DNA from 3 places in the Roseibium sp. QJM3NY_11 genome. Region 2 is predicted to be linked to each of the others. Evidence: predicted binding sites of a transcription regulator. Region 2 holds the regulator's gene; each other region holds the start of a gene.

Region 1 (3,230 bases), 350 kb from region 2:
GCGACTGGTCGATGTCGATCACCTTGTCGAGAACTTCCAGACCCTCGATGCGGTCGTGCGGGGCCGGATTGTCACGCGCGCCGTTCAGGCGGCGGGCGGCGGCCTTGTAGAGCGTGTCGATCAGGAAGGTGGACTTGCCGCCGCCGGACACGCCGGTGACACATGTGAACGTGCTCAGCGGAACCGAGACATCGATGTCCTTGAGGTTGTTCCCGCGCGCGCCCTTGACGGCGATCTGCCGCTTCTTGCTGATCTTCCGGCGGCTGTCCGCGCGGGCGATCATCTTTGCGCCCGTCAGATATTGCCCGGTCAGCGAAGCCGGGTTCGCCATGACTTCAGCGGGCGTGCCCTTGGCGACGACCTCGCCGCCATGAACGCCTGCACCGGGGCCGACATCGACGACATAATCCGCGGTCAGGACCGCATCCTCGTCGTGCTCGACGACGATCACCGTATTGCCAAGGTCACGCAGATGCTTGAGCGTTTCCAGGAGACGGGCGTTGTCACGCTGATGCAGACCGATGGAGGGTTCGTCCAGCACGTAGAGCACGCCGGTCAGGCCGGAGCCGATCTGCGACGCCAGCCGGATGCGCTGGCTTTCGCCGCCGGACAATGTGCCCGATGCGCGCGACAGCGTCAGATATTCAAGGCCGACATCATTCAGAAACTTGAGCCGTTCCCGGATTTCCTTGAGAATTCGTCCGGCGATTTCGCTCTGTTTCTCATTGAGTTTGGCGGGCAGTTCCTCGAACCATTCGCTGGCGTTGCGGATGGAGAATTCGGTCACCTGGCCGATATGCATGTTCGCGATCTTGACCGCCAGTGCTTCCGGCTTCAGCCGGTAGCCGCTGCAGGCCGGGCAGGCGTGGTCGGACTGGAACCGGGCCAGCTCTTCACGGACCCAGCTTGAATCGGTCTCGCGCCAGCGCCGCTCGATGTTGCCGACGACACCTTCGAAGGTCTTTTCGGTCCGGTAGGACCGCACGCCGTCATTATACACGAACTCGATCTTGGTCTTGCCCGTGCCATGAAGGATGGCGTCCCGGGCCTCTGCCGGGAGGTCCTTCCACGGGGTCGCCATCGAAACGTCGAAATGGCTGCTCAGCGCTTCCAGGGTCTGGGCGTAGTAGGGCGATGTCGATCCGGTCTTGGCCCAGGGCAGGACGGCGCCTTCGCGCAGGGACAACGAATGATCCGGGACCACCAGGTCTTCCTCGAAAGCCAGCGTTGTGCCGAGCCCGTCGCATGTCGGGCAGGCGCCGAAGGGATTGTTGAAGGAGAACAGCCGGGGTTCGATTTCCGGGATTGTGAAGCCCGAAACCGGGCAGGCGAATTTTTCCGAGAAAATCAGCCGTTCCGGCGCACCCTTTTTGTCGGTCTTGTCCGCGAACTCGGCGATGGCAATGCCATCGGCCAGTTTCAGCGCGGTCTCAAGGGAATCCGCGAGCCGCCCCGCGATATCGCCGCGCACGACGAGACGGTCGACGACCACGTCGATGTCATGCTTGAATTTCTTGTCAAGTGCGGGGGCCTCCGAGATCTCGTGGAATGTCCCGTCGATCTTGACGCGCTGAAAGCCCTTTTTCATGAGCTCCGCGAGTTCCTTGCGGTACTCGCCCTTGCGGCCGCGCACCATCGGTGCCAGCAGAAAGAGCCGTGACCCTTCCTTGAGCGCGAGCACCCTGTCCACCATCTGGCTGATGGTCTGGCTTTCGATCGGCAGACCGGTCACCGGCGAATAGGGGATCCCCACCCGGGCAAACAGCAGGCGCATATAGTCATATATCTCGGTGACCGTGCCGACCGTCGAACGGGGATTGCGCGATGTCGTTTTCTGTTCGATGGAGATGGCGGGAGACAGTCCGTCGATCTGGTCGACATCCGGCTTCTGCATCATTTCCAGGAACTGGCGCGCGTAGGCCGAAAGGCTTTCCACATAGCGGCGCTGACCTTCGGCATAAATGGTGTCAAAGGCCAAAGACGACTTTCCCGATCCCGAAAGACCGGTCATGACGATCAACTGGTCGCGCGGCAGGTCAAGATCGACCCCCTTGAGATTGTGCTCCCGCGCGCCGCGGACGCTGAGCATCCGGGTGGGGTCGTTTTTCCAGCTTTCATCCGGCCGTGCGCCCTTGGATGTCTTCATTTCAATTCTTCCCGAGCTCTTGCGCATGGTGCCGCTGTTTGTGCGGCGGCGGGCGCATGATGGTCCCACGCGGTGGCATCCGTTTGCCCCGATATAGCAGTTTCACGCGGCGCTTCCAGTCGGGTAGGCCTCGAAGGCGTCCGAATTCCGGTTTCCGCAGCCAATACGATTGAAACGCTTGTACAGACCTGATAGGAACAAAACAAGTACATGCGCCGATGTCGGTGATTGTTTCCCGTGGCTGGGCGACCGGCAGGGTGCGGGCGGCGGTCCGGCGTTGACGCCGCGACGGCAAATATGTCGCACAGGAGCAGAGACAGGATAGAGTGTCATGGCCAGGCAACCGAGCGCGGTGCTGGTTTGGCCGGGTTCGGCCCGGGAGGGCTTGCGGCGCCTTGGAGGCTGCCTTGTGGAAAATGGCCGCTGAAACAGGAAAATGCGCGCGAAGCTGTTGGCGGGCCGTTAGGGTTCTGATCTTTAGCAGCATGGCTTGCAACGCGTGAACGGCGAAACACGTAGCGAAAAAGTTCAAGATGTGGCCGTTCCGCGATAAAACAACAGGAGTGCAGGATGGCGGGCAGCGTCAACAAAGTCATTTTGGTCGGCAACCTCGGTGCCGATCCGGAAATCCGCCGGACGCAGGATGGGCGTCCGATCGCCAATCTGCGGATAGCAACATCGGAATCCTGGCGCGACCGCACCTCGGGCGAGCGCCGGGAGAAGACCGAATGGCATCGTGTGGTGATCTTCAACGAAGGACTTTGCAAGGTCGCCGAAAACTACCTGCGCAAGGGCTCCAAGGTCTATCTCGAAGGCCAGTTGCAGACCCGCAAATGGCAGGACCAGGGCGGCCAGGACCGGTATTCCACTGAAGTCGTCCTTCAGGGGTTCAATTCCAACCTGACCATGCTCGACGGCCGGGGCGAGGGCGCCGGTGGCGGCTCCCTTCCGGATTACGGCAATGACAGCCAGGGCGGCGGTGGCAGCTTCGGCGGCGGCGGCGGCGGCAGCGGCAGCGGCGGTTCGGGCGGCGGCTCCGGGGGCGGTTTCGGCGGCGGCTATGGCGGCGGCGGGGGCGGCCAGG
Region 2 (3,230 bases):
GAAGTGGAAGAGGTCCTGCTCGCCCATCCGGCGATTTCGGAAGTGGCCATACTCGGTATTCCAGACCCGCAATGGGGCGAAGTCGGCCTGGCGGTATGCGTGACGGCGGATGGCGCCTCTCCGGATCCCCAGCACCTCACTGCGTTCCTGCAGGACCGTGTCGCCCGATACAAACTGCCCGCCCGCTATCTCTTCATCGCGCAGATGCCGACCAGCGCCTATGGCAAGGTCACGAAGAAACTGGTGCGCGACCATCTGGACGAGAAGGGTCTGCTGTGAGACGGCCTGCCCCGGACAGCCTCGCGGACATCCGGCATCCCGGACCCGCAGCCACGGACCGCAGCCCCGGCATGACCTGCCGCGCGGACCCGGTCTCGCTTGAGCTTGACGGCGGCGCGCCCCTGATCGACGCGCTGGGCAGCTTCGCCGACCAGAAGGGGTGCGGCTCCGCGGTGCTCGACCTCGGTGGACTGGCGCTGGCGCCTTTCGATTATGTCATGCCGGACCGGGCCATCGACGACCGTCACGCCGCCTGGTACAGCGACACGAGAACCTCCGGCGGCGCCGTTCTGGACGAAGCCGTGGCCATCCTCGGCTGGAAGGACGGCCAATGGTTTGCCCATATCCACGCATGCTGGCACGAAGGCGGCACCGGCCATCTCGGCCACTTGCTGCCGCAAACGCTGGCAACGGCCGAGGCCGCGCGGATCACGGGCTACGGCATAAAGGGCGCCAAATTCGAAGCCGCGGAGGATCCGGAGACCGAATTCACCCTGTTTCGGGTCAGACCGGACGAACCGCGGGCCTCGACCAGGCCTCACAATGCCCTGATCGCCACCCTCGCGCCGTTCGCTGACCTGCATGACAGTGTGACAGCACTCGCCGCGGCTCTGGCGGAACCGGACTTTGAGGTTTTCGGCCTCGGTAGTCTCGCCGGCGCGGCGTTCCGGGAAACATCCCCGATGACCGGCCTGATATCGGAAATCCTTGTGCGGTCCGGCGCGGGAAAAACCGGCGACACGCCGCTCAGGCTTCCCATACGTGGCGTCGATCTGGAGGGAGCCCTTCACCAGGGCACCGTGCGCCCCGGAACCGCACCGACACTTGTTACCTGCGAGCTCCTGATCAGGGGCACCGCAGTGCCGGAGTGACCCCTAGGGCGGGCGAACGTGCCGCCACGACCGGCGCGCAGGTTGATCAGGAACAGTAAGAGAACATTTACCCTTGCAGAACACAATGGGAACAGGTACCATGTTCTTGATTTGTACCAGCCTATTTCGCGGCCAGGGGATACCGACATGTTGACGCGCAAGCAGTATGAACTGCTCATGTTCATTCACGAAAGACTGAAGGAAACCGGTGTTCCGCCGTCTTTCGACGAAATGAAGGACGCGCTGGATCTCAGGTCCAAATCCGGCATTCACCGCCTTATTACCGCCCTGGAGGAACGTGGCTTCATCCGGCGCCTGCCGAACAGGGCCCGGGCCATGGAAGTGGTCCGCCTGCCCGACTCGATCGCCCCGGGTCTGGGCGCGCCGCGCGCACGCGGCAGTTTCTCTCCCGAAGTGATCGAAGGCTCGCTTGGCAAACCGGAATTCACCAAACAGGTGGAAGAACCGGTGTCCGCCGGTACGGAAATCCCGGTCATGGGCCGCATTGCCGCCGGTGTTCCCATCGAGGCCATCCAGACCCACAGTCATTCGATCACCGTGCCGCAGGAATTGCTCGGCAAGGGGGAACACTATGCTCTTGAAGTGCGGGGCGATTCCATGATCGAGGCCGGCATCCTCGACGGCGACACCGTGCTGATCCGCCGGACGGACAATGCGGACAGCGGAGATATCGTCGTCGCGCTGGTGGATGACGAGGAGGCAACGCTGAAGCGGCTGCGCAAGAAGGGAGCCTCCATTGCGCTGGAGGCTGCCAACCCGGCCTATGAAACGCGTATCTTCGGCCCTGGCCGGGTCCGCGTTCAGGGACGGCTGGTCGCTCTTTTCCGCCAATATTGAGCGGCAACGCCAGATAACGCCCCGGCAATGCCGCCGGTCATTCCGTATCGGCACGCGCGGCGCGGCGCAGATATGCGCGCGTCACCGTTCCCTGCCTGTGCCATGGTCTCGGCGGATCCGGAATTGCGTAGATCACTCTGCTGATCACGGGAGCCCGGCCGTTTCGGTTTTGATCGATCGGAAGCGGTGGCGTTGGTGCCTCTGCTTTTCCATTTTCTTTGTCTTTTTCTTTTCCTTGCTGACCGGAGATGCTCGCGCGTGGTTCCTCCGCTGACAGCCAGATGGAAACAGCGCCCCTGGAGGTTCTGATTTCCGGGCCAACAACCAGTCGCGCACGGCAGTCTTCCCGCACGATCTGATCGCTCACGATAATATCCGCATACCGGCAATCGTCATCCGAAGCCTCCAGGGATTTCGGCAAGGCGATGGCAACAGACCTTTCCTTTGTCCCGGCGCGCTCACCGGCAACCGAATAAGCGTGCACAACACATCCGAGCGGGTCGCAGTGCCTTTGCTCCGAATTCATCTTGCGCGATCCAATCGCGTCCGGAGGAACCCCTTCGTACTGGAACCAGAGTTCCGTCAGGAAGGCGGACTTTCGACCGGAAAACCGCAGCAGACCGCCGTCATCACGCGCCGCGACACGACCGCCGGAGGCGGCGATCTGAATGTCCGGCGGACGCGAGCCGACGGCGATGAGGATTCCGGCCGCCAGCGGCAGCGCCGCGCACAGACGTGTGCGCCCGGGCAGCAGCAGCCCGGTGAACAGGGCGCACAGCAACAGCAGCGCCGCCGCGCCGTCCAGCCTGCCTGTTACCCCGTCGCCCGCATCGAGCCCGGCGGTGAATTCGGCAATCTTCAGGAGTACGGATACGCCGAACGACATGACGGCCAGAGGCAGTCCCGCCAGACCGAATGGCATCAGCACGAGGGCAAGCACCCCCATGGGCATGACCAGAAGCGAGAACACCGGCATTCCCAGCATGTTGCCGATCAGCCCGTAAGGGGCGACCCGTCCAAAATGATGCGCGCCGACGATCCCGGTCGCCAGACCGGCCACAAGCGCGGTGATGAACAGCCCCGCGCTCCATTTTGCCAGATGCGACATCAGCAGCTTCAGGCCTTCCGGTCGTGCGGCCCGGGCCGTTAGTTCCCGGTCGCGCCGGCGCCAGAGATCATACACCGCGACCAGGCAGATCACTGCGGCAAAGGACATCTGAA
Region 3 (3,230 bases), 390 kb from region 2:
TTGTTGGCCTGATTGGGAGAAGCCGTCAGCCAATGGTCGAAGGCATCGCGGACCGCGACTTCCGTGATGCGGGTCGCCTCGTTGGTCGACAGCTTGTCCTTGGTCTGGCCGACGAACTCCGGTTCGCGGATGAAGACAGACAGCATGCCGCCGGCCAACGTCATCACGTCGTCACCGGTTATGATCGAGGCCTTCTTGTTGTTTGTAAGTTCGCCATAGGCCTTCAGGCCGCGCAGCAGCGCATAGCGGAAACCGGCTTCATGCGTGCCGCCTTCGGGAGTCGGCACCGTGTTGCAGTAGGAATTGACGAACCCGTCACCCGCGAACCAGTTGACCGCCCATTCGACGGAGCCGTGCTTTCCGGCATTGTCGGTGCGCCCGGAAAAGACCTCGTCGACGACACGCCGTTCGGTTTGCAGACGCTCTTCGAGAAAGTCCCGGAGGCCGCCGGGAAAATGAAAGACGGCTTCCGCCGGCGTTTCGTCTTTTTCCGGTATCATGTCGGGCGTGCAGTGCCAGCGGATCTCGACACCGCCGAATAGATAGGCCTTGGACCGGGCCATCTTCAAAAGGCGCGCAGGCTTGAAGTGCGCCCCCTTGCCGAAAATCTGTTCGTCCGGCTTGAACCGGACCTGCGTGCCGCGCCGGTTCTGAGTGTCACCGACCAGCTCGATCGGCCCCTGTGGCTGGCCGCGGCGGAACACCTGGCGGTACAGCTTGCGGCTTCGGGCCACCTCGACGACGAGTTCCTCGGAGAGCGCGTTGACCACGGACACGCCGACGCCGTGAAGGCCGCCGGATGTCTCGTAGACCTTGCTGTCGAACTTTCCGCCGGCATGAAGGGTGGTCATGATGACCTCGAGCGCGGACTTGTCCTTGAACTTGGGATGCGGATCGACAGGGATCCCGCGTCCGTTGTCCGTAATGGTCAGATAGCCGTCGCTTGTCAGGTTGACATCGATCCAGGTCGCGTGCCCGGCAACGGCCTCGTCCATGGAGTTGTCGATGACTTCCGCGAACAGGTGATGAAGCGCCTTTTCGTCGGTTCCGCCGATATACATGCCGGGGCGCCGTCTGACAGGCTCAAGTCCTTCCAGGACCTCGATATCGGCCGCGGAATAGTCATCGGGCACTTCCACAGGTGCAACGGAACGTGCTTTTTGCGGCTTTGGAGCGGGCGGGTCTTGCGCAAGAGGTGCGGAGACCGCCGCGTTGCCGGCAAATAGATCGTCTTTTGAACTCATTCCGTGTCGCCTGCCGTATCGCCTGTTGAATGCTGGGTACCGGTTTCCCGATGATCAGCGCTGTTACCTACACCGAATCGAGAGAGAGTTTGAAGGACAAAGATAGAACGGGAAAGGTTTTGAGCCAAAAGCCCCCGTTTTCAACAGACCTGAAGCGGAATTGTCGGCTCCGGCAACCCTTCGTCAACCCGGGCATGGTGTGATGAGCGGGAACCATCGGGAGAGGGGTATATCGGAATGTGCCAATTCAGCAACACTTGCCGGCAGAGTCATTCGCGGCATGGCCGAATACATTCAATTGCCCATGTTCGGCCATTTTTGGCGGTCACCCGTTAACATGAATTAAGTCGGGCCATGCATGAGGGACCGCCTCGATCAGGGCGGCGCCTGAACCTAAAGACCCGGAATTGATCCAAGTTGGGCGCAAAGCAGCCCAACTTAGAACGAAATGATCGGCCATCTTGGGCCAAACCGGAAAACGACCCTGAAGGGCCTGGCCTGGCAGGGGTGAGAGACTTCAAATGCGCATGGCGCGGACAAAAAACAAGAGTGTCCGTCGGAAGGACAAGTCGTTGCCGACGGATAATTGTGTGACAGGGATGCTCAACAAAAGCACGATGCTTCGACGCATGGGCAAGGCCGGAACTGTGCTCGGGGCGTTGATTGTCATCGCACTTGCCGGACCGGCGGGTGCATTCGACGGCCAGCCTGCGCCGCACAGGACAATCGGTCCGGACGACCTGTCGCCGATGGAAGCCCTGCGCGCAGGGGCACGCCAGTACTATTCCGGCGACAAGACAGCCGCCCTCGGTTCGCTGCAATACGCCGCCGAGAATGGCGAGCCCATGGCCGCCTGGAAGCTCGGCGAGATGTATGCCAAGGGCGACGGCGTCAAGGAAGACGACCTGAAGGCATTCAAATATTACAGTCAGATCGTGCGGGAACATGGCGACGACCGTCCGGATGCGCCGGATGCTCCTTTCGTTTCCAGTGCGTTCGTTGCACTTGGCTCCTATTACCTGGACGGCATAGACGGCGCCATCCCGAGAAACGAGGCCAGGGCAAGGCAGATCTTCACCCATGCCGCCTCTTATTTCGGCGATGCCGGCGCCCAGTACGAACTGGGCCGGATGTATCAGAGCTCAAATTATCGCATGGCCGTTCGCTGGTACAATCTGGCCGCCCTGAAAGGGCATGTCGGCGCCCAGGCACGGCTCGGGGAAACGCTTTACGCCATTGGCACGTCGGACAAGAAGAAAGCGCGCGGGCTGATGTGGATGACCGTTGCCCGTCAGCAGGCCCAGGGAACCGAGGCGGCGTGGATCAACACCATGCATGAACAGTATTTCGCCGTATCGCCGGAACCCGTTCGCCAGATGGCCCGTTCGCTGGCCGATGGCTGGCTGCAGCAGAACCGGCCGGAACGTCCTCACCGCGCAGCAACTGCCTTCTCAATAGCCGTCACACCGTTCACAACCGGGGCCTGTCGGCTCCGCCCGGGAGCCCGGACGCACCGGCATGTGCACGGCTGAAATCCGCATGAAGAAGGCCGGTCTCGAGCCGGGGCGGCGTCCACGGTGTTTCGGGTGGGTGGTCGCCATCGTGCCCTGGCACCCGGCTGACCGGGCAGGGGGCATCGCTCAATTTCCACGATGTGTTGTTCAGGACCATGTCGCAGGTTGCCATGCGCATTCCGTCCGGACTTTTCAGGCAGATGGAATCGCCCAGCCCGTAGTCCGCGCCCTGGTAGCGGCAGGTGCATGAAACGTTCTGGGCAGCGGCGAAAGAGCCGCCATAAAACACGAAAACAACAAGCTGCACCGCGAACAGCAGGCGAAAGAAAATCGCCGATCCAAGCGTGCCACGCCCGGCCAGCGCCGTCCTTTCAGGCGGTGCCGACCCGTATTGTCCGCATGTCGCGCGCGCGGACGTTGAGCGCTGTTGCGTTACCCCATGATCGCAAAAGCCTAGCACGGTCGCGGTCAA

Evidence for each region. The regulator LexA, encoded in region 2, represses DNA repair genes until DNA is damaged. The targets are predictions, from matches to a motif close to TGTTCNNNNTGTGTTCNG.
Region 1: a site for LexA is predicted at 2,340-2,357, ahead of uvrA (excinuclease ABC subunit UvrA). Genes of this name have one in related genera too.
Region 3: a site for LexA is predicted at 1,337-1,354, ahead of parE (DNA topoisomerase IV subunit B). Genes of this name have one in related genera too.

What each region holds. Positions count from the first base shown of each region.
Region 1 covers NZ_CM149660.1:3,374,957-3,378,186, reverse strand. The annotation lists gene uvrA (excinuclease ABC subunit UvrA) at 1-2,089, opposite strand, end outside; gene AC0VX3_RS15600 (single-stranded DNA-binding protein) at 2,717-3,230, shown strand, end outside.
Region 2 covers NZ_CM149660.1:3,020,390-3,023,619, reverse strand. The annotation lists gene AC0VX3_RS13990 (acyl-CoA synthetase) at 1-279, shown strand, start outside; gene AC0VX3_RS13985 (PPC domain-containing DNA-binding protein) at 276-1,151, shown strand; gene lexA (transcriptional repressor LexA) at 1,299-2,009, shown strand; gene AC0VX3_RS13975 (ComEC/Rec2 family competence protein) at 2,047-3,230, opposite strand, start outside.
Region 3 covers NZ_CM149660.1:3,407,683-3,410,912, reverse strand. The annotation lists gene parE (DNA topoisomerase IV subunit B) at 1-1,244, opposite strand, end outside; gene AC0VX3_RS15755 (tetratricopeptide repeat protein) at 1,844-2,776, shown strand.